3 regions of the Nonomuraea sp. NPDC023979 genome follow, and region 2 is predicted to be linked to each of the others. Evidence: riboswitches for the same ligand, from Rfam matches in the RefSeq annotation. Region 2 holds a riboswitch; each other region holds the start of a gene.
The links. A riboswitch is a leader RNA that binds a small molecule or an ion and turns the genes downstream of it on or off. The one in region 2 is predicted to bind thiamine pyrophosphate.

Region 1 (7,625 bases), on a different contig from region 2:
CAGCCCCACCAGGAACCAGTTGGGCCGGAACCCGCCGCCCTTGCCGCGCCCGCGCGGCGGGGGCGGCGGCGCGGCCGGCACCTCGGCGCGCGGCTGGATCAGCGTGTGCGCGGGAGCGGCGGCGGGCGGCATCGTGAACGGCATCGGGTGCGGCCTGGAGTGGGCGCCGGACGCGCGGCCGGGCTCGCTCAGCCGGGGCAGCGTGCGGTGCGCCTCGACGGCCGCCACCAGCATCGCGGTCGCGTCGGCCGGGCGGTCGTGCGGCTCGCGGGCCGTGGCGTGCGCCACCAGCGCGTCGATCTGCGGCGGCACGTCGTGGATCAGCGACGACGGCACCGGGACCGTGTCGTGGACGTGCCGGTAGGCCACCGACATGGGCGTCTCGCCGTCGTACGGCTGCCTGCCGGTGACCAGCTCGAACAGCATGATGCCCGCCGCGTAGACGTCGCTGCGCACGTCGGCGCCGCCGGTCGTCACCTGCTCGGGCGACATGTAGCCGATCGTGCCGATCATCACGCCGGTGCGCGTCTGGTTGGTCGCCTCGATCGCCCTGGCCAGGCCGAAGTCCACGACCTTGACCCGGCCGTCGGCGGTCAGCAGAACGTTCTCGGGCTTGACGTCACGGTGGACCATCCCGGCCTGGTGGGCCGCGCCGAGCGCCGCCAGCACCGGGATCATGATCTCCAGCGCCTCGCGGGCCGGCAGCCGGTCGCGCTCGCGCAGGATGTCGCGCAGCGTCTTGCCCGGCACGTACTCCATCGACAGGTAGACCACGTCGGTGTCGGTGCCCTGGTCGAAGACGTGCACCACGTTGGGGTGGGAGAGGCTGGCCACCGACTTCGCCTCGCCGATGAACCTGCGCACGAACGCCGGGTCGTCGGCGAGCGAGCGGTGCATGACCTTCAGCGCGACGGTCCGGTCCAGCCGGATGTCGAGCGCGAGGTAGACGGTCGCCATGCCGCCCCGGGCGATCCGGGACTCGACGCGGTAGCGTCCATCGAGCAGCCGGCCGACCAACGGGTCGGCAGTCGTCGTGTCCACCCCGCTGAGTTTACGGGCGTTTCGCACCCGGGAGGGCCTGACCATCCGAAACCGATGCCGACCCGTGCCCCGCCCGGCCTCTCACGTGCCCCGCCGTCGCACAGGCCACCCCGGCACCGGCCCCGGAGAGCCGGTGCGCCTCCGGCAGACGGGAAGAACGTCCCGTCAGGGGGCCAGCGGGGAGGACGCCTCGGCGTAGCGGCGGCGCGGGATGCGCCCCGCCTGCCGCGCCATGCGGCCCGCGCGGACCGCCTCGCGCATCGCCGCCGCCATCAGGTCGGGCCGCTGGGCCCGCGTCACGGCGGTGGCCAGGAGCACGGCGTCGCAGCCCAGCTCCATCGCCAGCGCCGCGTCACTGGCCGTGCCGATGCCCGCGTCCAGGATGACCGGAACCCCGGCCGCCTCGACGATCAGCTCGATGTTGTGCGGGTTGCGGATGCCCAGCCCGGAGCCGATCGGCGCGCCCAGCGGCATCACCGCCGCGCACCCGGCCTGCTCCAGCCGGCGGGCCAGCGCCGGGTCGTCGCCGATGTACGGCAGCACGGTGAACCCGTCGGCCACGAGCCGCTCGGCCGCGTCGAACGTCTCGATCGGGTCGGGCAGCAGGGTCCGCTCGTCGGCTATGACCTCCAGCTTGACCCACGAGGTGCCCAGCGCCTCCCGGGCGAGCCGGGCCGTCAGCACCGCGTCGCCCGCGGTGAAGCAGCCCGCCGTGTTGGGCAGCACCTTGATGCCGCGCTCGCGCAGCACGTCCAGCACCGAGCCGCGGGCGGCCGGGTCGAGCCGCCGCATGGCCACCGTCGTCAGCTCGGTGCCCGACGCGGCCAGCGCCTGGTCCAGCACCTCCAGCGACGGCGCGCCGCCGGTGCCCATGATGAGCCGGGAGGAGAACTTCTCCCCGGCGATGATCAGGTCATCCACCTTGCACCGCCGTCAGCACCTCCACGCGGTCGCTGTCGCGCAGCGCCGTCGTCTCCCACGCGCCGCGCGCGACGACCTCGTCGTTCACGGCCACCGCGACGCCGGTGGTGGCGGTGGTCAGGGTCTGTACGGCCTGTGCGACGGTCATGCCGTCAGCCACGTCGTGCGTACTTCCATTGATCAGCAATTTCATGAAATATCCCGAAATCTAGCGGGTGAGCACAGGGACGCGAGGTCGCCCTCCTCGCCCTGCAGGATCGCGGCCGTGAGCGGGGCCATCAGCACCCCGCCCCGGAAATGCCCCGTGGCCAGCACCAGCCCCGGGGCCGAGCCGGGGCCGATGATCGGCAGGTTGTCCGGCGTGCCCGGCCGCAGCCCCGCCACCACGTCGGCGACCTCCAGCTCCGTCACCCCCGGGACCAGCTCCCTGGCGTCGCGCAGCAGCTCGTACAGCCCGCCGGCGGTCACCCGGGTGTCGAACCCGAGCTCCTCCTGCGTGGCCCCGACCACGAGCTCCCCGTCGCCCCGGGGCACCAGGTAGACCGGCGTGCCGTGCACCATCCCGCGCACGCACCGGCCCAGCAGCGGCTCGGGGGAGCGCAGGCGCATGATCTGCCCCTTGACCGGCCGTACCGGAACGTCGGTCAGCCCGGCGCTCCACGCCCCGGCGGCCAGGACCACCCGCTCGCCGCGGATCTCCTCCCCGGACTCCAGGCGTACGCCGGTCACCCGGCCGCCCTCGCGCGACAGCCCCGCCACGCGCTCCCGTACCAGCGGGACGCCCCGCCGCTCCAGGGCCACGAGCAGGGCGGCGGTGACGCGGCGCGGGTCCACCCACGCGTCGCCTGGCGCCAGCAGACCGCCGCGCACGGACGGCGCCAGCATTGGCTCCAGTCGCCGGCACTCGCGCCCGGTCAGCCGCTCCACCGGCAGGCCGAGCTTCTCCATGAACGCGGCCAGCTCCCCGAGCGCGGCCAGGTCGTCCCCGCCGAACGCCACGTCCAGCGTCCCGTCGGACCGCAGATCCAGCACGTCCCGCCCCTCGGCCGGCACCCCGCCGAGCAGCGGAAGCCCCCCGAACGGGTCAACCGCGGCGCCCCCGTGGGAGGACGCCTTGCCGGGGCCGGAGACGGCGGGACCGCTCGCACCCCCGGCCCGTGCCGCACTGCCGGATCCCGCGGGAGCTCCGCCCAGGGAGGCGCCCCCGGAGGGCAGGGGCGCGCCGGCGGCGGTGGGGCCGCTCGGGTGGGCGCCGGTCCGTCCAGGGGGAAGGGCGGCGTCGGCGGTGAGGTCGGCGGCGAAGGCGGGCCAGCGGCGCAGGGCGGCGATGCCGAGCCGGAGCAGCGGCTCCTCGGTGTAGGTCACCTCGCTGACCGGCGCCAGCATCCCGGCCGCGGCGTGGGAGGCGCCCGAAGCGGGGGCCGGGTCGACCACGGTGACGGCGCGGCCCGAGCGGGCCAGGCGCCAGGCGATCGACAGTCCGACGACTCCGCCGCCCACGATCACGTCCATGTCCGCTCCCTTCGCCGGCATGATCCGGATCAGGTGTCTTGCGGTCGAAGGCCCGGTGAAGCCTTCCTCTCAGCCCGGTTACGGCCGGACTCCCGCGCGTCTTACGTCCCCCAGCCTACGGCCTCGGTGCGACGCCGCGGCACCGCCCCCGTTATGGTCATGAACGTGAATCGCGTCGTGGTGGTGGGAGCGGGTCTTGCGGGCGTGCGCAGCGTCGAGGCGCTGCGGGCACGGGGGTTCGGCGGCCGGATCACGTTGATCGGCCAGGAACGGCACCGGCCCTACGATCGGCCGCCGTTGTCGAAGGCGGTGCTGCTGGGCTCCGCCGACTCCAGCTTCGTCGACTCCGACCTGGACGCGCTGGAGGTGGACTTCCGGCCGGGCGTCTCGGCCAAGTCGCTGCGCGCGGGCGTGGTGGAGACGACCGAGGGCGAGCTGGGCTACGACGGCCTGGTCATCGCGACGGGCGCGGAGCCGATCCCGCTGCCGGGTGACGGCCCGCAGCACGTGCTGCGGACGCTGGACGACTCGCTGGAGCTGCGGGCCCGCCTGGTGCCGGGCGCGCGGGTGGTGGTCGCGGGCGCGGGCTGGATCGGGGCGGAGGTGGCCACGGCCGCCCGCCGGGCCGGCTGCGCCGTCACCGTGCTGGAGGCGGGCCGGACCCCGCTGGCGCAGGCGGTCGGCGAGGAGATCGGCGCCCGGACGGAGAGCTGGTACGACGGCATCGACCTGCGGCTGGACACGATGGTCGCGTCGGTCGACGAGGGCGGCGTAGAGCTGGTCGGCGGCGGGTTCGTGGAGGCGCACGTGGTGGTGGCGGGCATCGGCGTCCGCCCGGCCGTGGAGTGGCTGGCGGGCTCGGACGTCGACCTGCACAACGGCGTGGTCACGGACGAGCGGCTGCGCACGTCGCTGCCCGGCGTGGTGGCGGTGGGCGACTGCGCCGCCTGGTGGTCGAGCCGCTACGGCACCCGGCTGCGCGTGGAGCACTGGGACACCGCGCTGAGCGCCCCGGAGGTGGCCGCCGCGACGCTGCTGGGCGAGGAGGCCGTGTACGATCCGGTCCCGTACTTCTGGTCGGAGCAGTTCGGCCACATGGTGCAGTACGCCGGCCACCACCCGGCGGGCGAGCGCCTGCTCTACCGGGGCGGTCCTGAGGGCAAGTGGTCGGCCTGCTGGCTGACGGCGGAGGGCGGGCTGGCGGCGGTGCTGGCCGTCGACCGGCCCCGCGACCTCGTGCAGGGTCGCCGGATCATCCAGGAGGGCCGTCGTCTGGACGCGGAACGCCTGGTAGATCCAGATGTACCCCTACGGGATTGTGTTGTTTGAGCAAGCGCGGCATGTGGTAGTTGTGGTTTCGTGACGCTTTCTGTTGCACAGATCGACCGGGAGACCGACCAGCTCGTTGACGAGTGGCTCACTCTCCCCGAAGTGGCCCAGCGCCTCGACCTCTCGATGGGACGGGCCAAGCAACTCCTCAAGGATCACAAGCTGCTCGGCGTGCGCCGCGGCAGCGGCGGGCCACAGGTGCCCGCGGTGTTCCTCGACGGAAAGGACGTGGTGAAAGGCCTTCCGGGCACGCTGACCGTGCTCCGCGACGCCGGGTACGACGATGTGGAGGCGCTGCGCTGGCTGTTCACCCCTGACGACTCGCTGCCGGGGTCGCCCGTTCAGGCGATCAAGGCCGGTCGTCACACCGAGGTCAAGCGCCGTGCCCAAGCCCTCGCTTTCTGACGCCCGCCTCTACCTGTGCACCGACGGGCGGCGTGACAGGGGCGACCTGGCCGAGTTCCTCGACGCGGCGCTGGCCGGCGGCGTGGACATCGTCCAGTTGCGGGAGAAGGGCCTGGAGGCGCGCGAGGAGCTCGCGCTCCTGGAGGTCTTCCGCGACGCCTGCGACCGGCACGGCCGGCTGCTGGCGGTCAACGACCGGGCCGACATCGCCTTCGCCGCCCGGCCTGACGTGCTCCATCTGGGGCAGGACGACCTTCCGGTGACGGTCGCGCGAGAAATGCTCGGCGACGACATCGTCATCGGTCGGTCCACCCACTCCGCCGCCGAGGCTTCCGCCGCGGCGGTGGAGGAGGGCGTCGACTATTTCTGCTGTGGGCCGATCTGGCCCACGCCGACCAAGCCGGGCCGGCACGCGCCGGGCCCGTCGCTGCTCCGGCACGCGGCGGCGCTCGGCAGTGACCGGCCCTGGTTCGGCATCGGCGGCATCGACCTGGCCAACCTGGACGAGGTCATGTCCTACGGGGTCCGCCGCGTCGTGGTGGTGCGCGCCATCACCGAGGCCGACGACCCCGGGGCAGCCGCCGCCGAGTTCGCCAAGCGGCTCACGTCCGCCGCGACGTAGCCGCCACGGCGAGCCCGGCCAGCGCGGTGCGGGCTTCGGGCGTGATCGGCGCCTGGTCGAGCGAGGCGAGCGCCTCGCCGAGATAGTCGCCGATCATGTCCTCGCACGCCCGCAGCGCGCCCGTGCCTTCGATGATCTCGCGCAGCGCGGCCACGCCGGGCTCGTCGAGCGCGGGGTCGCCGAGCAGGCGGCGCACCACGCCGGCCTGCTCGGGGGTGGCGGCGGCCAGGGTGCGCGCCACCAGCATCGTCCGCTTGCCCTCGCGCAGGTCGTCGCCGGCCGGCTTGCCGGTCTGCGCGGGGTCGCCGAACACGCCGAGGATGTCGTCGCGCAGCTGGAAGGCGATGCCGACCCGGGTGCCGTACGTGGTGCACAGCTCGTCGATCCACGGCTCCAGGCCGCCGGAGGCGAGCGCCAGGCCGAGACGGAGCGGGTGCTCGACGGAGTACTTGCCGCTCTTGTACAGGGCCACGCGCAGCGCCGAGTCGAAGGTGTTCTCGCCGTGCGCCTGCTCCAGCAGGTCGAGATACTGGCCGCACATGAGCTCGGTGCGCATGTGGTCGTGCACCGGCTGGGCCGCCGCCAGCGCCCGCGCGGGCAGGCCGCTGGTGCGCCACATCTCGCCCGACCAGATCAGCAGCAGGTTGCCGAGCAGGATCGCGGCGCCCTCGCCGAACTGCGTGGCCGAGCCGTGCCAGCCCGACTTCTCGTGCAGCGTCTGGAAGCGCCGGTGGGCGGCGGGCATGCCCCGGCGCAGGTCGCTCTTGTCCATCACGTCGTCGTGCACCAGGGCGCTGGCCTGCAGCAGCTCCAGCGAGGCGGCGGCGGTGAAGATCTCCGGCACGTCGCCGCCTCCGGCGCCTCGCCAGCCCCAGTAGCAGAAGGCCGGGCGCAGTCTCTTGCCGCCCGCCAGCAGCTCGTCGGCGGCGGTGCGCAGCGGTTCCAGGTCGGGGTCGCCGGTGACGGGCAACTGCCGTTCGACGAACTGCCTGATGCGACGGTCCACCTGGGCGCGCAGGTTGTCCATCTTCGCGGCGTCTGTGCTCATGCCTTGAGACTAGTGGCCGGACATATCGGCTATACCGAGCAGGTAGAGAGTCGGGCGCCGCGCGGCCACCGGGTAATCTTGTCGCATGGCCCTTGGTCGACCCTCCGTCCTGCCCGATCGCGTCCCCACCGTCCGGGAGCTGCTCGCCTCCGGCGGCCGGTCGTTCTCCTTCGAGTTCTTCCCGCCGAAGACCGACGAGGGCGAGCGCCAGCTGTGGAAGGCGATCAGGGAGCTGGAGTCGCTGCGGCCGACGTTCGTCTCGGTGACCTACGGCGCGGGCGGCACCACCCGGGACCGCACCGTCGACATCGTGGAGCGGGTCGCGCGCGGCACCACGCTGACGCCCGTCGCCCACTTCACCGCCGTCAACCACTCCGTGCGCGAGCTGCGCCACCTGGTCGGCCGCTTCGCCGACGCCGGGGTGCGCAACATCCTGGCCGTGCGCGGCGACCCGCCCGGCGACCCGGGCGGCGAGTGGGTCCAGCACCCCGAGGGCGTCCTCTACGCCGAGGAGCTGGTGCGGCTGATCCGCCAGGCCGGCGACTTCTGCGTGGGCGTGGCCGCCTTCCCCTACAAGCACCCGCGCTCGCCGTCCATCGAGTCCGACACCGAGTTCTTCGTGCGCAAGTGCCGCGCCGGGGCCGATTACGCGATCACGCAGATGTTCTTCCAGGCCGACGACTACCTGCGGCTGCGCGACAGGGTGGCGGCCCGGGGCTGCGACACGCCGATCATCCCGTGCGTGAT
Region 2 (7,625 bases):
CCCGGCGTGCGCGGCCTACACGGCGTTCCTGCTGGAGTCGGCGGGCTCGTACGCCGAAGGACTGGCCGCCCTCTATCCGTGCATGTGGGGGTATTCGACGCTGGGGCAGATCCTGGCCGAGAACCCGCCCGCCGAGCCGCGCTACCGCGCGTGGGCCGACACGTACGCCGATCCGGGGTTCGCGGCGCTGGCGGCCAGGATCGCGCAGATGATCGACGAGGCCGATCCCGACCCGGCTCGGGCGGAGGCGATGTTCACCGAGGGCATGGCCCACGAGCTGGCGTTCTGGGACGTGCCGTAGCCGTCCACAGCCTGTGGACGGGGATCGTACCCTGGTGGCATGCCGGAACTTCCCGAAGTCGAATCGCTCGCCGCGTTCCTGCGGGAGCGGGCGGTGGGCCGCGCCGTGCTGGGCGTCGACGTGGTGGCCATCCAGGCGCTCAAGACGTTCGACCCGCCGGTCACCGCGCTCGGCGGGCTGACCATCACGGGCGTGTCGAGGCACGGCAAGTTCCTCGACTTCGACTGTGACGGGCTGCACCTGGTCATCCACCTGGCCCGGGCGGGCTGGCTGCGCTGGCGTGACGACCTGTCGGGCGCCAAGCCGGTGCGTCCGGGCAAGGGCCCGCTGGCCGTACGGGTGCGGCTGGCGCCCGACGAGCTGGGCCTGGCGCCCGGGTTCGAGCTGACCGAGGCGGGGACGCAGAAGCGCTTGGCCGTCTATGTGGTGAAAAATCCGGACGAGGTGCCCGGCGTCGCCGCCCTCGGCCCCGACCCGCTCGCCGACACCTTCACCATCGACGCGCTCAAGGCCATCGTGGGCGGCAACCGCACCCAGATCAAGGGCCTGCTCCGCGACCAGAAGGTCATCGCCGGCATCGGCAACGCCTACTCCGACGAGGTGCTGCACGCCGCCCGGATGTCGCCGTTCAAGATCGCGTCGTCGCTGACCGACGCCCAGATCGCCGACCTGCACGAGGCCATCGTCACGACGTTGCACGAGGCCGTCGAGCGGGCGCGCGGGCTGGCCGCCAAGGACCTCAAGGCCGAGAAGAAGTCCGGGCTGCGCGTGCACAACCGCACCGGCCGGCCGTGCGACGTGTGCGGCGACACGATCCGCGAGGTGTCGTTCGCCGACTCCTCGCTGCAGTACTGCCCGACCTGCCAGACAGGCGGCAAGCCGCTGGCCGACCGCCGCCTGTCCAAGCTGCTGAAGTAGCTCACGCCTCCACGGGCACCGGGGTCCGGCGGCGCAGCCCGGAGGCCACCACGACGACCGACACCAGCGTGGCCAGCACCGGCACCACCAGGGCCGCGCGCACGGCGTCGATGCCGCTCGCGCCGCCGTCGAGCGCCGCCACGTTCACCACGGTCACCATCGAGATCCCGAGCGCCGCGCCGAACTGGAACGACGAGGTGATCAGCCCGCCGGCCAGCCCCTGCTCGTGCTCGGCGATGCCCTCCGTCGCCACGATGGTCACGGGCCCGTACACGAAGGCGAACATCAGCCCGATCAGCAGCATCGACGGCACCATCGCGGCGTAGGTCCAGTCCATCCCGACGCCGAGGAACATCGCGAAGGCGACCACCCCCGACAGCAGCCCGCCGAGGATCACCCGCGCGTTGCCGTAGCGGTTGACCAGCACCGGCGTGAGCGTCGGCGCGAGCAGCACGTCGGCGGCGGCGATGAGCAGCGCGAGCCCGGTCTGGATGGGCGTCCAGCCGCGCAGCTCCTGGAGGTAGAGGGTGACGAGGAACTGGAAGCCCATGAACGAGGCGGTGAGCAGGGTGGCGACCACGTTCGCGCGCACGAGCGAGGCCGACCTGAACACGCCGAGGCGGACCAGCGGGTCGGCCGAGCGGCGTTCGATCGCGGTGAACGCCGCCAGCAGCGCGAACGCGCCGGCGAACGCGGCGACGGTCCAGCCCCAGCCCTCGCCTGGGTGCTCCAGCCGTACGACGCCGTAGACCAGCAGCATCATGCCGCCGGTCATCGTGACCGCGCCCGGCACGTCGAAGCGGCCACCGGCGGGACGCGGGACGGCCGGCTCCTTGATCAGCACGACGGCGGCGAGCAGGATGGCGGCGGCCAGGATCACCGGCGCGAAGAACACCCAGCGCCAGCCCACCGCCGTGAGCAGGCCGCCGATGACCAGGCCGAGCGCGAACCCGGCGGCGCCCGTCCCGGCGTAGACGAGCAGCGCCTTGTTGCGCTGCCTGCCCTCGGCGAACGACGTGGTGATCAACGAGAGCCCGGCAGGGGTCATGAACCCGGCGGCCACCCCGGTCACGAACCTGGCGACCAGCAGCACCCAGCCCTCGTTCGCGAACCCGCCGAGCCCGGAGAACACCAGGAACACCGTCAGCCAGAACAGGAACATGCGCCGCCTGCCCAGCAGGTCGGCCGCCCGGCCGCCGAGCAGCGTGAAACCGCCGTAGCCGAGCACGTACGCGGTGACCACGCCGCTCAGCACGCTCGTGGACACGCCGAGGTCGGCGCGGATGGCGGGCAGGGCGACGTTCAGCATGGCCACGTCGACGCCCTCAAGGAAGATCGTTCCGCACAGCACCAGCAGCACGCCCAGCGGGCGGCCTGTCAGCCGTTCGGATGCACGCATGATCAAACTCCAGTGGTTACGTTCTCGCATGTCGGTTATCTCTTGTAACCGTCAGAATCATGCGGCAGCATGGATCGACATGGAAGACGGCACTTTGAAGTCACCTGGTTACGTCGACAGCACCACCACCGACGCCGACTTCGACGTCCGCCACTGGGACGCCCGCGAGGGCTGCGAGGTCAGGCAGATCCTCGACCGCGTCGCCGACAAGTGGTCACTGCTGGTCATCGCCATGCTCGACTGCGAAAGCCTGCGCTTCTCCCAGCTCCGCCGCGAGATCGACGGCGTCAGCCAGCGCATGCTCAGCGTGACCCTGCGCAAGCTCGAACGCGACGGCCTGGTCAGCCGCACCGTCCACCCGGTGGTGCCGCCCCGGGTCGACTACGCGCTCACGCCGCTCGGCCGCACCCTGCACGAGACCATCAAGGCCCTGGTGACCTGGACCGAGACCCACCAGCAGGAGATCGCCGAAGCGCGTGCGGCCTACGACGCGAGGCACGGGATGATGGAGGCATGACGGTTCCAGAAGTCGAGGCACGCGATGTCCCAGAAGGCGCCTACCTGCTCGACGTGCGCGAGCAGAACGAATGGGACGCGGGCCACGCCCCCGAGGCGGTCCACATCCCGATGACGCAGATCCAGGCCCGCGTCGAGGAGGTCCCCGCCGACCGCCAGGTCTACGTCGTCTGCCGGGTGGGCGGCCGGTCGTTCCAGGTTGCCGCCTGGCTCAACCAGATCGGCCGCGACGCGGTCAACGTCGACGGCGGCATGCAGGCATGGGCTCACGACAAGCGCCCCATGGTCAGCGAAACAGGACAGACTCCCTTCGTAGCCTGAAAACTGGCATAATGCGCGGCGGAAAATTACACAACGCGGGAGCTCGGGGCGCACCGGGCTGAGAGGGCGACCGAGGCCGTCGCCGACCGCATGAACCTGTCCGGGTAATGCCGGCGTAGGGAGCAGTGCGATGGCGCATGACGTCCGCGACGACGAAGTCCCTCTCACTCTTGAAGGGGCCGCCCCCAAAACCCTCGGAGTCCTCGACCAGGGAGCCCTCTGGGCCAACCTGGCCGTCAGCCTCCTGGGGTTCTCGGGCGCCCTGTTCCTGCTCGACCCGCTGGGCAACGCACCGCTCAGCCTGACCGCCGCGCTGGCCGCCGCCGTCGTCGGCAGCCTGATCGGCACCGCGATGGTCGGCCTGTCGGCCATCCCCGGGACCCAGACCGGCCAGCCCGCGATGGTGCTGCTGCGCGGGCTGTTCGGGGCCCGGCTCTCGTACGTGCCGACCGTGCTCAACATCATCCAGATGATCGGCTGGGGGGCGTTCGAGCTCTGGGTCATCGCTCAGGGCGCGATGGCCGTCTTCGGCGACACCGTCCCGTACGCGGTGTGGGTGATCGTCGCCGGGGTGCTGACCACGGCCCTGACGATCTGGCCGCTCGGCGCCATCAGGCTGCTGCGGCGCTACATCACGGCCCTGGTGATCGTGGCGCTGATCTGGTTCACGTTCCAGTTCCTGGGCGACGCGCCCCCGCAGAGCGGCGGGTCCTGGACCGCGTTCGCGCCGGCCGTCGACTACGTGATCGCGCTGTCGGTGTCGTGGGTGCCGCTGGCGGCCGACTTCGCCAGGCACTCGCGCTCCAGCCGGGCCGCCTTCACCGGCGTCGTCGGCGGCTACACGCTCGCCCAGGTCGCCTGCCTGGGGCTGGGCGTCTACGCGGTGGCGATCGCCGGGGCCGCCGCCGTGCAGAACGACAGCACCGCCGTGTTCGGGCCGTTCGTGGCCGTGCCGCTGGGCGCGGTGTTCTTCGGCATCCTGGTGCTGCGCGAGGCCGACCAGTCGTTCGCGAACGTCTACTCGACCACCGTCTCGCTGCAGAACCTCATGCCCCGGGTGGACCGGCGGATCCTCAGCGTCGCCATCGGCGTGCTGACCGTCGCGATCGCGCTGGTGGTCGACGTGACCTCCTACGGCGCGTTCCTGGGCGTGATCGGCGCGGTGTTCGTGCCGATGTTCGCGGTGCTGGCCGTGGACTACTTCCTGCTCGGCGGCGCCACCCGGTGGAACACCGCCGAGGACGCCCCGGCCCGCTGGTCCATGCTGGCGCCGTGGGCGCTCGGCTTCGCCGCCTACTGGCTGACGACCTCCACGCCCACGGTGGAGCAGTGGGACGGCATCTGGGCCGCCGCGCGCGAGGCGATCGGCTTCGAGCGGCAGCCGTGGATGAACGGCGCGCTCGGCGCCGCCCTCGTGGCGGCCCTGGTGACGCTGGCGCTCGGCGCGATCAGGCGGCGCGGCGCTCGACGTTGAGCAGGTGGCGCTTGGCGGCTTCGCCCCCGGCGTAGTCGCCGAGCCCGCCGTCGTCACGCACCACCCGGTGGCACGGCACCACCACGCACACCGGGTTGGCGCTGAGCGCGTTGCCGACCGCGCGCAGGGCGCGCGGCCTGCCGATCAGCTCGCCGATGCTCTCCAGCGTCGTGGTCGTCCCGTACGGCACCGCCATCGTCTTCTGCAGCACCGTGCGCGCGAAGGGGGTGGCGAGGGCCAGGTCGACCGGCGTGGCGAAGGCCCGCAGCCGCCCCGAGAAGTAGGCGTCGAGCTCGCGGCGCACCGGGTCGAGCCGTCTCGGATTGGGGGCGATGTGCCGGCCCACGTGGTTGGTGACGCGCTCGTACACGTCCTGCTCGTCTTCGAAGCTGCACGAGATGATGCCGCGGCCCGTCACCGCGATGATCATCCGCCCGACCGCGCCGTCGTACGTGCCGAACGCGACATCGGGCGGCCCGTCGCCTCGATAGGTGGCGGAGGTCACCCGCAACAGGGCGTCGATGTCGTCCGACATGCCTTCACCCCCTGTTGGAAACGCCGTGACCGCAGCGTATCGGACGGATCGCCCGACAAGGCCGCCACGCCGGGGGCACTATGGAGTCGTGGGGGACGAATGGGCTGGGAGTGACGATGACATAGCCCGTGCCGTGCTCGACAGCTCGCCCAACGCCGTCGTGGTCCTCGACCGGGACCAGACCGTCCTGGTCTGGAACGCCGCGGCCGAGCGGCTCTTCGGCCTGACGGCGGCCACGATGCTGGGCCGCCGGGCGCCGATCGTGCCGGACGAGCTGACCGCCGAGCACCATGCGGTGCTGGAGCGGGTGCGCACCGGCGGGCAGGTCTCGCTGCGCACCAAGCGCGTGCGCGGCGACGGCGAGGTGCTGGACGTCCGGGTCGACATCAGCGCGCTGCGCATCGGCAGCGCCGTCGCCGGTTACGTGTGCGTCCACCACCTGGTGCAGGCCGACGACGCGGCCAAGAACCGGATGGCCCGCCGCGCCCGGCTGGTGCGGCGGCTGACCGACGTGGTCGGCGACATCAACGCCGAGCTGGAGCTGCCCGCCGTGCTCGACCGGATCTCGGCCAGCCTGACCGAGCTCACCGGGGCCGACGCGGGCGGGTTCGTGCTCATCGAGGGCGACCGGCTGCGGCTGGTCAGCACCTACCAGCTTCCCGACGTGCCCAAGGGCACCACCACCGACCTGCACAACAGCCTCGTCGGCAAGCTGCTGCGCACCGGCAAGACCGTGCTGCTGGAGTCGGAGGGGCTCGACAGCCTGGTCTGGTCCAGCCTCAAGGGCCTGCACACGGTCGCGCTCGGCCTGGCGGCCGTCGGCGGGCGGCCGTACGGGGCGCTCTACGCGCTGTTCGCCCGGCGCAAGCCCGGCCACCTGGAGCTGGAGCTGCTGGAGCTGCTGGCCGGGCACGCCGGCATCGCCGTCGGCAACGCGGTCGCCTACCAGGAGGCGGTGCGGCAGCGGGCCCACGAGCGGGCAGTGTTCGACGCCAGCGCCGACGGCATCGCCGTGCTCGACCGCGAGGGGCGGGTGCTGCGCTGGAACCCGGCCGCCGCCCGGCTGACCGCCGTCCCGGCCGAGGAGGCCGTGGGGCAGCCGCCGCCGTTCCCGCAGCCCGCCCCGGGCGAGAAGCTGACGGTCCAGCTCGCCGACGGGCGCTGGCTGGACGTGGTGGGCGCGCGCATCCAGGAGACCGGCGAGCTGGTCGTCGACTTCCGCGACGTGACCGCGGCCAAGGAGCTGGAAGAGGCCAAGGACCTGTTCCTGGCCACGACCAGCCACGAGCTGCGCACCCCGATCACGATCGTGCGCGGCTTCGCCAGCACGCTCGACTCCCGCTGGGACAAGCTGAGCGACGCCGAGCGCCGCTCCGCCGTGCACACGATCGCCGAGCGGTCCAGGTCGCTCGGGCAGCTCATGGACCACCTGCTGCTGGGCGCGCGGGCCGGCGCGGAGGAGCAGGTGGTCAGGGACGAGCCGTTCGACCTGGCCGAGCGGGTGCGCGCGGCCACGCTGGGCTTACCCGTGCTGTCCGACAGCCACCGGGTCGAGGTGAGCGTCGCCGACGGGCTGCCGCTCGCGATGGGCGACGCGCTGGCCACCGACATCGTGCTCGCGCAACTGCTGGAGAACGCGTTCAAGTACTCGCCGAAGGGCGGCCTGATCAGCGTCTCCGCCCGGCCCGAGAACGGCGCGCTGGTCGTGGTCGTCGACGACGAGGGCGTGGGCATCGCGCCGGCCGACCGGGAGCGGATCTTCGAACGGTTCGTGCAGGTCGACAGCGGTGACCGAAGACGGTTCGGCGGGGTCGGCTTAGGCCTCTACATCGTGCGGAGCCTGGCCAGGGCCCAGGGCGGCGAGGTGAGCGCCCATTCGGGGCCCGGCGGCGGCACCCGTATGAGACTCGTGCTCAAGCGTGCATCCCCTATCGGATCCGACACACCGATGCGGTAACGAGGTGGTCACGGTTGAGCTGATCTATCGTCCGATGTGTACAAGCTGTGATCGAGATGCGGTTTCTGGGATTGAGTAACGGGGCATTTCGGTCGTACCGGGGAGTGTTCCCGCGGGGGGCACTGGGAGCGGGGAGGTGGGTGTGTCAAGCGTGGTGCTGCTGCCGTACGCGCCGTCCAGCGTCGCCGTTGCCCGCCAGCGTCT
Region 3 (7,625 bases), on a different contig from region 2:
CCAGCCGATCGCCTGGCCGCCGTCGGGCCCCGCGACGGCGAACCGGATGCCGTCGATGGGCGGGCAGTGCGGCCAGTGGTCCAGGCCGAGCGCGCGCTCGTGACCCAGCGTGGTGCCGAACATGGCCTGGCTCGACATGACCCGGCCGTCGCGGATGTCGTCCGGGGTCCGGTTGGAGACCACGGTGACGTCGTAACCGTTCTTCAGCAGCCCGAGCGCCAGGTGCAGTCCAGACTGCCCGGCGCCGACGATCAGAATCTTTCGCATACCGGGAACGGTATTTTCCGGCCCCCCGGCCGAGCCATCCACTGAGCGCGGATCCCGTCCGCTGGACGCGGAGTCAGCTCAGCCGCAGCGTGGCCGAGGGCGCGCGGCCGTACCTGTCGCGGTAGGCGGCGGCGAAGCGGCCCTGGTGGAGGAAGCCCCAGCGGGCGGCGACCGTGGTCACCGTGCACCGGGCCGGGTCACCCGCCAGCAGCTCGGCGTGCACCCGGGCCAGCCGCACGTCGCGCAGGTGCGCCATCGGGGTGATCCCGAGGTGGGCGCGGAAGCCCTCCTGGAGCGAGCGGACGCTCACGGCCACGGCCCGCGCCACGTCGCCGGTGGTGATCGGCAGGTGGGCGTGCTCGTCGATGAACGCCATCGCCCGGCGCACCACCTTGGGCACCGCCGCGGGACGGGGCGCGATCAGCCGGCCCAGGTAGTTGGACGGCTGCGTGGTGACGAGGCTGAACAGCAGGGCGTTCTCCAGATGGGCGGCGGCCAGCGGCTGCGCGCCTCCGGTCTCGGCGGCGCCGACGAGCAGCCCGGCCATCGCCCGCCAGCCCTGCCCCCACGCGCCGGTCAGGTCCACGCCCAGGTCGAACACCACCGGCTCGGCGACCGGCTCGCCGAGCAACTGCTCGACCGCGCCTTCCACGGCCTGCCGGTCGAACTTGACGATGAGCTGCGGGCAGCCCGCGCCCCAGCGCATGTCCAGGCGCTCGGTCGGCGACGGCAGCGAGGCCAGCCCCGGCGTCGAGACGATCTCCTGGCCGCCGCACCGGATCAGGCTGCGCCCGGCGATCGGGATCTGCACCAGGTAGAAGGACTCCAGCTCGCCCGGCTCGATGCGCACCTCGGCGCCGTAGTCGAGGTAGCTGACGCGCACGGAGCCGAGCTGCGCGGAGTTGAAGCGGGCGGCCAGCAGCCCGGCGTCGCCGGTCACGTCCAGCCGGTGCGGGCAGAACACCCGTCCGACCTGCTCCCGCACCTCGTCGAGATCCGAGCTGGCGAACAGCGGGCTGTTGCCGAGCAGAACACCGTCCATGCCCGATCATCGACATGATCTGCGGCAGCGTTCCAGGCAAAAATGCACAGATCAGGGGAGCCGGCTCCGATACACCTTCCTGGCGCGTTCGTACAGGTCGAGGTGGTCGCCGTACTGCTCCTCGGTGTCGAAGCGGCCGAACTCGCGCACCACCTCGGCCAGCCGGTCCAGCCAGGCCAGGCACCAGCGCACGTCCTCCTGCCGGGCCACATGCCCGCCGGCCACGTCCAGGTAGACCGGGCTGGTGTGCCGGGCGGGCCCTGCGCGAGCACCCCGTCGGCGGTGCGGATCTCCAGCGTCTCGACCTCGGGCCCGATCGAGGTCACCGCGATCTCCACCCGCTCCCCCGGCGCGACGTCCAGCGTGGCGCCGGGCCCCTCGCCGTTCACCGTGAGCTCCAGCCACGGCCCGGTGGTGGTGAACGTGCGGCAGAGCAGGATCGCCTCGGCGTAGGACTCGGCGGTCAGCGGGCCGTCGACGCGCGCGTACACCCGCTCCCAGCCGGGCGGGGCGGAGGCGGTGGCGCGGAGTCGAGCAGCAGCGCCGTGCGGAACTCGCCGAAGGCCACCCGGGTGACGGCCCGCAGCTCGTGCCCGGGAAGCGCTCGGCGAGCTGGCGCAGCGCCGGGCCCCAGTAGTCGTGGCGCCGGTCGAGGAAGACCGTGGCCCGGGCCTGGGTCACGTACGCCAGCGGCTCCTCGCCCCAGCACGGCCCGTGCCTGTCGCGCAGCATCCGGTACTCGTCGAGTGCGGCGGCCACCGGGGCCGGCATCAGCGGTTCACCGCACATCGGGATACCTCCGGGCGTCACCGAGATAAGCTGAAAATGGCCAGAGCAATTGTCGTGCCATATAACCGCAGCTTAATAAGCTCAATGATCCGACATGGCGTATTTCTCATTGCGCCGGCACGACACTTCGCGATATTCATCAGCCGTGATCCCGGTCAAGGTGTTTCGCGCCGCCGCGTTCGTCCTGGAGAAGACCTCCCGCATGCAGGTGGGCAGGGCGTGGCACGACCCCGCGCTGGACGTGGCCCTGCGCCGCGTCCGCGCCGGGCGGCTGGAGCGCGGCCTGGACCTGATCAGGCAGGCCCGCGACGACCACGAGCTGCGTGCCCTGCGCGTCACCGAGCTCGCCACGGCCGCCGAGGCGCACCTCGACGCGCTGGAGCGGCTGGCCGGCGACGACCCCGACGCGCTGCTGTGGCTGGGCGCGGCCCGGGTGCAGCACGCCTGGGAGCTGCGCGACGACCTCACCGGCCGTTTCCACGAGCAGCTCGCCACCGCCGCCGGGCCGCTGCGCCGGGCCGCCGAGGCGGACCCCGGAGACCCGGTGCCGTGGGACGTCCTGCAGTGGCAGGCCATGGGCCTGGGCGACCGGGACGAGCTGGACCGCCTGTGGGAGGAGCTGACCAGCCGCGCGCCCCGCCTGTTCGCCGGGCACTACACCCGCGCCCAGGCGCTGTGCGGCAAGTGGCACGGCTCCGACGAGGAGGTGCTGGCCTTCGCCCGCACCGCCGCGGCCACCGCCGGCCCCGGCGACCTGGTCACCGCGATGCTGCCGCTGGCCCACTTCGAGGTCGCCTGGAGCGAGATCGCCGCCTCGGGCCGCGACGCCCAGGAGGTGCTCGAAGCGCACTTCCGCGACCCGTACGTGGCCGAGGAGCTGATCGACGCCGTCGACACCTGGCACGCCAGGCCCCGGCCGCACCCCCGGTCCGTGGAGGCGATGCACCTGTTCGGCGCCGCCTTCTACTACGGCGGCCACCACGCGCGCGCCCAGAGCCTGCTCATGAACGCCGGCCGCCGCGTCCCGGAGATCCTGCCCTGGTCGGCCGGCTCGCTCACCCCCGGCCGCCGCTACGCCCGCGCCCGCCGCGAACTCGGCCTCGACTGAGCCATAAACGGCCGCCACTAATTCGGCCGATCTTGCATGACTTTCTTCGCCGGGTTACGTTGACCGGGTCCAACGCGGGAGCCCGGTGCGACCGGGCTGAGAGGACGGCTGCCCAGCCGCCGACCGCCAGAACCTGCTCCGGGTAATGCCGGCGAAGGGAGTTGCGCGATGAGCGACGCGCGTTTTTCCAAGGTCTACACCGGGGATCTCCGCGTGCCGATGCGCGAGATCAGACTGTCTAACGGCGAGCGCGTCCGCCTGTACGACACCTCGGGCCCGTACACCGACCCGGAGGTCACCGTCGACCTGGCCCGCGGGCTGGCGCCGAGGCGCGCGGAGTGGATCCGCGCCCGCGCCGGCGGGCCCGTCACGCAGGTGGGCTGTGCGCGGGCCGGGACGACCACGCCCGAGATGGAGTTCGTGGCGGTCCGGGAGGGCGTCGAGCCGGAGTTCGTCCGGCAGGAGGTCGCCGCGGGCCGGGCCATCATCCCCGCCAACGTCAACCACCCCGAGTCCGAACCGATGATCATCGGCCGCAACTTCCTCGTGAAGATCAACGCCAACATCGGCAACTCGGCGGTCACCTCCTCGATCGCCGAGGAGGTCGAGAAGATGACCTGGGCCACCCGGTGGGGCGCCGACACGATCATGGACCTGTCGACCGGCCGCGACATCCACGCCACCCGCGAGCGGATCATCCGCAACTCCCCCGTCCCGGTCGGCACCGTGCCGCTCTACCAGGCGCTGGAGAAGGTCGGCGGGCAGGCGGCCGAGCTGTCGTGGGAGGTGTTCCGCGAGACGCTGATCGAGCAGTGCGAGCAGGGCGTCGACTACATGACCGTGCACGCCGGCGTGCGCCGCGCGTTCGTCCCGCTGACCGCCGGGCGCAAGACCGGCATCGTCTCCCGGGGCGGCTCGATCATGGCCGCCTGGTGCGTGGCCCACGGGCGCGAGAGCTTCCTGTACGAGCGCTTCGCCGACATGTGCGAGATCTTCGCCGCCTACGACGTGTCGTTCTCGCTGGGCGACGGCCTGCGCCCGGGCTCGATCGCCGACGCCAACGACGAGGCCCAGTTCGCCGAGCTGCGCACGCTGGGCAAGCTGACCAGGATCGCCCGCGACCACGACGTCCAGGTGATGATCGAGGGCCCCGGCCACGTGCCCATGCACAAGATCAAGGAGAACGTCGACCTCCAGCGCGAGATCTGCGACGACGCCCCCTTCTACACGCTCGGCCCGCTGGTCACCGACATCGCGCCCGGCTACGACCACATCACCTCGGGCATCGGCGCCGCCATGATCGGCTGGTACGGCACCGCGATGCTCTGCTACGTCACCCCCAAGGAGCACCTCGGCCTGCCCAACAGGGACGACGTCAAAACCGGCGTGATCACGTACAAGATCGCCGCGCACGCCGCCGACCTCGCCAAGGGCCACCCGCAGGCCCAGGCGTGGGACGACGCGCTGTCGGACGCCCGGTTCGAGTTCCGCTGGGAGGACCAGTTCGACCTGTCGCTCGACCCGGCCACCGCTCGGGCCTTCCACGACGAGACGCTGCCCGCCGAACCCGCCAAGAACGCGCACTTCTGCTCGATGTGCGGGCCCAGGTTCTGCTCGATGCGGATCAGCCACGAGCTGCGGGACCTCACGGGACGATGACGGCCCGGCCGACGATCTCGTTGTCGTGCAGGCGCTGGTACGTGCGCGGCGCCTCGTCGAGCGAGTGCGGCTCCACGCGCACGCCGATGGCGCCCGACCGGGCCAGCGCCAGCACCTCGATGAGCTCGTCCCGGCCGCCCCAGTAGGGGACCGACACCGCCATCTCGTACGGGCCGCTGCCGAACCCGACGGGCAGGCGGCCGTCGGCCACCCCGACGATCGTCACGTCCGAGCACACCCCCGCGCACGCGCCCGCCAGCGTCACGGTGGGCTGGATGCCGACGAAGTCCAGCACCAGGTCGGCGCCCAGCCCGCCGGTCAGCTCCCGCACCCGGCCGGCGGCGGCCTCGTCGGAGATCACGGTCTCGTGCGCGCCGATCTCCCTGGCCAGCTCCAGCTTCTCCTCGCTGATGTCGAGCGCGATCACCCGCGTCGCGCTCATCGCCCGCAGGATCTGGACCGCCATGTGGCCCAGCCCGCCCGTCCCGATGACCACCGCCGTGCTGCCCGGCACCAGCTTGGCCAGGCTCCGCTTGATCGCGTGGTAGGGCGTGAGCCCCGCGTCGGTCAGCGGCGCCGCCTGCGCCAGGTCCAGCCCCTCCACCGGGACCAGGTGACGGACGTCGTCGACGATCATGTACTCGGCCATGGCGCCGGGAGCGCCCAGGCCGGGCGGCTTGATGGCGAGGTCCTGGGCCCGGGTGCAGTAGTTCTCCGCGCCCCTGGAGCAGTTGCGGCAGGTGCCGCACCCCCACGGCCCGTACACGACCACGTCCTGGCCCACCTCGACGCCCGTCACCCCGTCGCCGAGCGCCGCCACCGTGCCCGCGCCCTCGTGGCCGAGGATCAGCGGCAGGCTGCCCCCGACGAGCAGCGGGTTCTCGATCACCGCGATGTCCGAATGGCACATCCCGGACGCCCTGACCCGGAGCAGCACCTCACCGGGAGCCGGCTCGGGGTCGGGCACCGTCACGACCTCGGGCATGCTCCCCTGGCCGGCCAACTGGACAGCTTTCATGCCTCTCCTCGCTTCCCGAGCCCCTCCCCCGGTACATGCCACGTTCCGGGCGGCCGAAATCCCGAGCTCAGAACAGCGTCGGCGGCTCGGCGGGCATCGGCTCGGGCAACGGCTCCAGCCCGGGGACCCGGGCCCGTACCTCGTCGTGGAAGCGCCGGGCGAGCGGCAGCGCCTCGGCGTTGTCCGGCGTGTGCACGAACACCGTCGGCGAACGGCCCTCGCGCAGCCACCCGGCCACCGTGCCGACCCAGCCCTGCCAGCCCGCCACCGTCCGGTCCACGTCGTCCCTGCCCAGGTAGCGGACGATCGGCCGGTCCGTCAGCGCCCGCGCCCGGCGCGGGACCCGCGGCTTCTTCGTCCACGCGTCACGCTCGGCGTCGCTGGTCGGCGGGCTGCCGAACAGCGTCGTGGTGTCGAACGGCACCCACTCCGCGCCCGCCCCCGCCAGCACCCGCTCCAACTGCCCCACGGCCCGCTCGTCCTCGAAGAACGCCCGATGCCGCACCTCCACCGCCGGGCGCAGCCCCGCGGGCAGCCTGCGGAGGAACGCGGCCAGCGCGCCCAGGTCACCCGGCCCGAACGACCCCGGCACCTGCACCCACAGCGCGTGCACCCGGGGCCCCAGCGGCTCCATCGCGTGCAGGAACGCCCCCAACTCCTCCTGCGCCCCCGTCAGGCGGCGCTCGTGCGTGATCGCCTTCGGCAGCTTCACCACGAACCTGAACCCCGGATCGGTCTGGGCCGCCCACGTCTCCACCGTGCTCCTCGACGGCGTCGCGTAGAACGTCGTGTTGCCCTCGACCGCGTTGCACCACGTCGCGTACGCCCGCAGCCGCTCGCCCTGCGCGAGCGGATGGGGGAGGAACCGACCCTGCCACGGCGCGTGCGTCCACATCGCACAACCCACATGAAGCCGCATGCACCCGACGCTATCGGGTCTCCGCACCGGCCCGCCGGTTCGCGGCGCGGGCCGTGACGGCGCCCACCGCGCAGACGAGCGCGAACCCGAACAGCACGTACCGGGCCGAGGTCAGCATCGACGCGCCCCCGGCGTTGAGCAGCACCCCGGCCACCGCCGTGCCGAACGCGATCGACAGGCTCGTCACCGTGGCGATCGCGGCAGCCGCCTGACGGCCCTCCGCCGGATCCGACGTGCTCGACATCGCCGCCACCGACAGATGCGGATACGCCAGCCCGATCCCCGAACCCGCCACGACCAGCGCCGGAGCCCACACCAGCATCAGCCAGCCCGGCGCCGCGTCCCTCAGCAGCAGGCCCTGCGCGAGGAAGCCCAGCGCCAGGACCAACGGCCCCAGCACGCACAGCCGCCGCACCGCGCGCCCGCCTGCCGCCGAGGCGCTGCCGAGCTGCGTCAGCGACCAGCCGAGCGAGACCGCCGCACCCAGCAGCCCCGCCGTCACCGGAGGCAGCCCGCCCAGCCGCTGCGCGAACAGCGGCACGAACGTCTCGACCGCCACGCCGAACGTCAGCAGCCCGATCGTCAGATACACCCACTTCAGCGCCGACCCCGCCGTGTAGGTCGTCCGGGGGAACACCCGCCTCCCGCTGCGCCGCTCATGCGCCACGAACCCGCCGACCAGCAGCAGCGCCACCGCGACCCCGGCCGCCATCGCCGCCGTCCCGGGCAGCACCCCCGCCAGGCTCACGGCCACCGTGGCGGCCGTCACCAGCACCAGCGACACCACCGGCACCGGCGTCCGCCCTCCCCCGCGCTCACCGCG

Region 1: it holds a riboswitch for thiamine pyrophosphate, as region 2 does, so the genes downstream of both, AB0G11_RS16335 (FAD-dependent oxidoreductase) here and AB0G11_RS35985 (cytosine permease) in region 2, are expected to answer to the same signal.
Region 3: it holds a riboswitch for thiamine pyrophosphate, as region 2 does, so the genes downstream of both, thiC (phosphomethylpyrimidine synthase ThiC) here and AB0G11_RS35985 (cytosine permease) in region 2, are expected to answer to the same signal.

Annotation. Positions count from the first base shown of each region.
Region 1 is NZ_JBEZZG010000007.1:235,002-242,626, forward strand. It holds gene pknB (Stk1 family PASTA domain-containing Ser/Thr kinase) at 1-1,041, opposite strand, end outside; gene AB0G11_RS16325 (thiazole synthase) at 1,207-1,962, opposite strand; gene thiS (sulfur carrier protein ThiS) at 1,955-2,155, opposite strand; gene AB0G11_RS16335 (FAD-dependent oxidoreductase) at 2,152-3,474, opposite strand; TPP riboswitch at 3,464-3,580, opposite strand; gene AB0G11_RS16340 (FAD-dependent oxidoreductase) at 3,634-4,803, shown strand; gene AB0G11_RS16345 (Rv2175c family DNA-binding protein) at 4,834-5,208, shown strand; gene thiE (thiamine phosphate synthase) at 5,186-5,830, shown strand; gene AB0G11_RS16355 (polyprenyl synthetase family protein) at 5,811-6,878, opposite strand; gene metF (methylenetetrahydrofolate reductase [NAD(P)H]) at 6,964-7,625, shown strand, end outside.
Region 2 is NZ_JBEZZG010000028.1:86,228-93,852, forward strand. It holds gene AB0G11_RS35960 (transcriptional regulator) at 1-301, shown strand, start outside; gene AB0G11_RS35965 (DNA-formamidopyrimidine glycosylase family protein) at 341-1,219, shown strand; gene AB0G11_RS35970 (MFS transporter) at 1,221-2,618, opposite strand; gene AB0G11_RS35975 (helix-turn-helix domain-containing protein) at 2,698-3,135, shown strand; gene AB0G11_RS35980 (rhodanese-like domain-containing protein) at 3,132-3,455, shown strand; TPP riboswitch at 3,481-3,594, shown strand; gene AB0G11_RS35985 (cytosine permease) at 3,586-4,929, shown strand; gene AB0G11_RS35990 (methylated-DNA--[protein]-cysteine S-methyltransferase) at 4,904-5,464, opposite strand; gene AB0G11_RS35995 (ATP-binding protein) at 5,598-7,421, shown strand; gene AB0G11_RS36000 (ATP-binding protein) at 7,564-7,625, shown strand, end outside.
Region 3 is NZ_JBEZZG010000034.1:60,616-68,240, forward strand. It holds gene AB0G11_RS39460 (styrene monooxygenase/indole monooxygenase family protein) at 1-267, opposite strand, end outside; gene AB0G11_RS39465 (AraC family transcriptional regulator) at 341-1,309, opposite strand; gene AB0G11_RS39470 (hypothetical protein) at 1,361-1,534, opposite strand; gene AB0G11_RS39475 (hypothetical protein) at 1,556-1,762, shown strand; gene AB0G11_RS39480 (hypothetical protein) at 2,244-3,206, shown strand; TPP riboswitch at 3,271-3,383, shown strand; gene thiC (phosphomethylpyrimidine synthase ThiC) at 3,375-4,865, shown strand; gene AB0G11_RS39490 (NAD(P)-dependent alcohol dehydrogenase) at 4,852-5,883, opposite strand; gene AB0G11_RS39495 (DUF72 domain-containing protein) at 5,951-6,802, opposite strand; gene AB0G11_RS39500 (MFS transporter) at 6,813-7,625, opposite strand, start outside.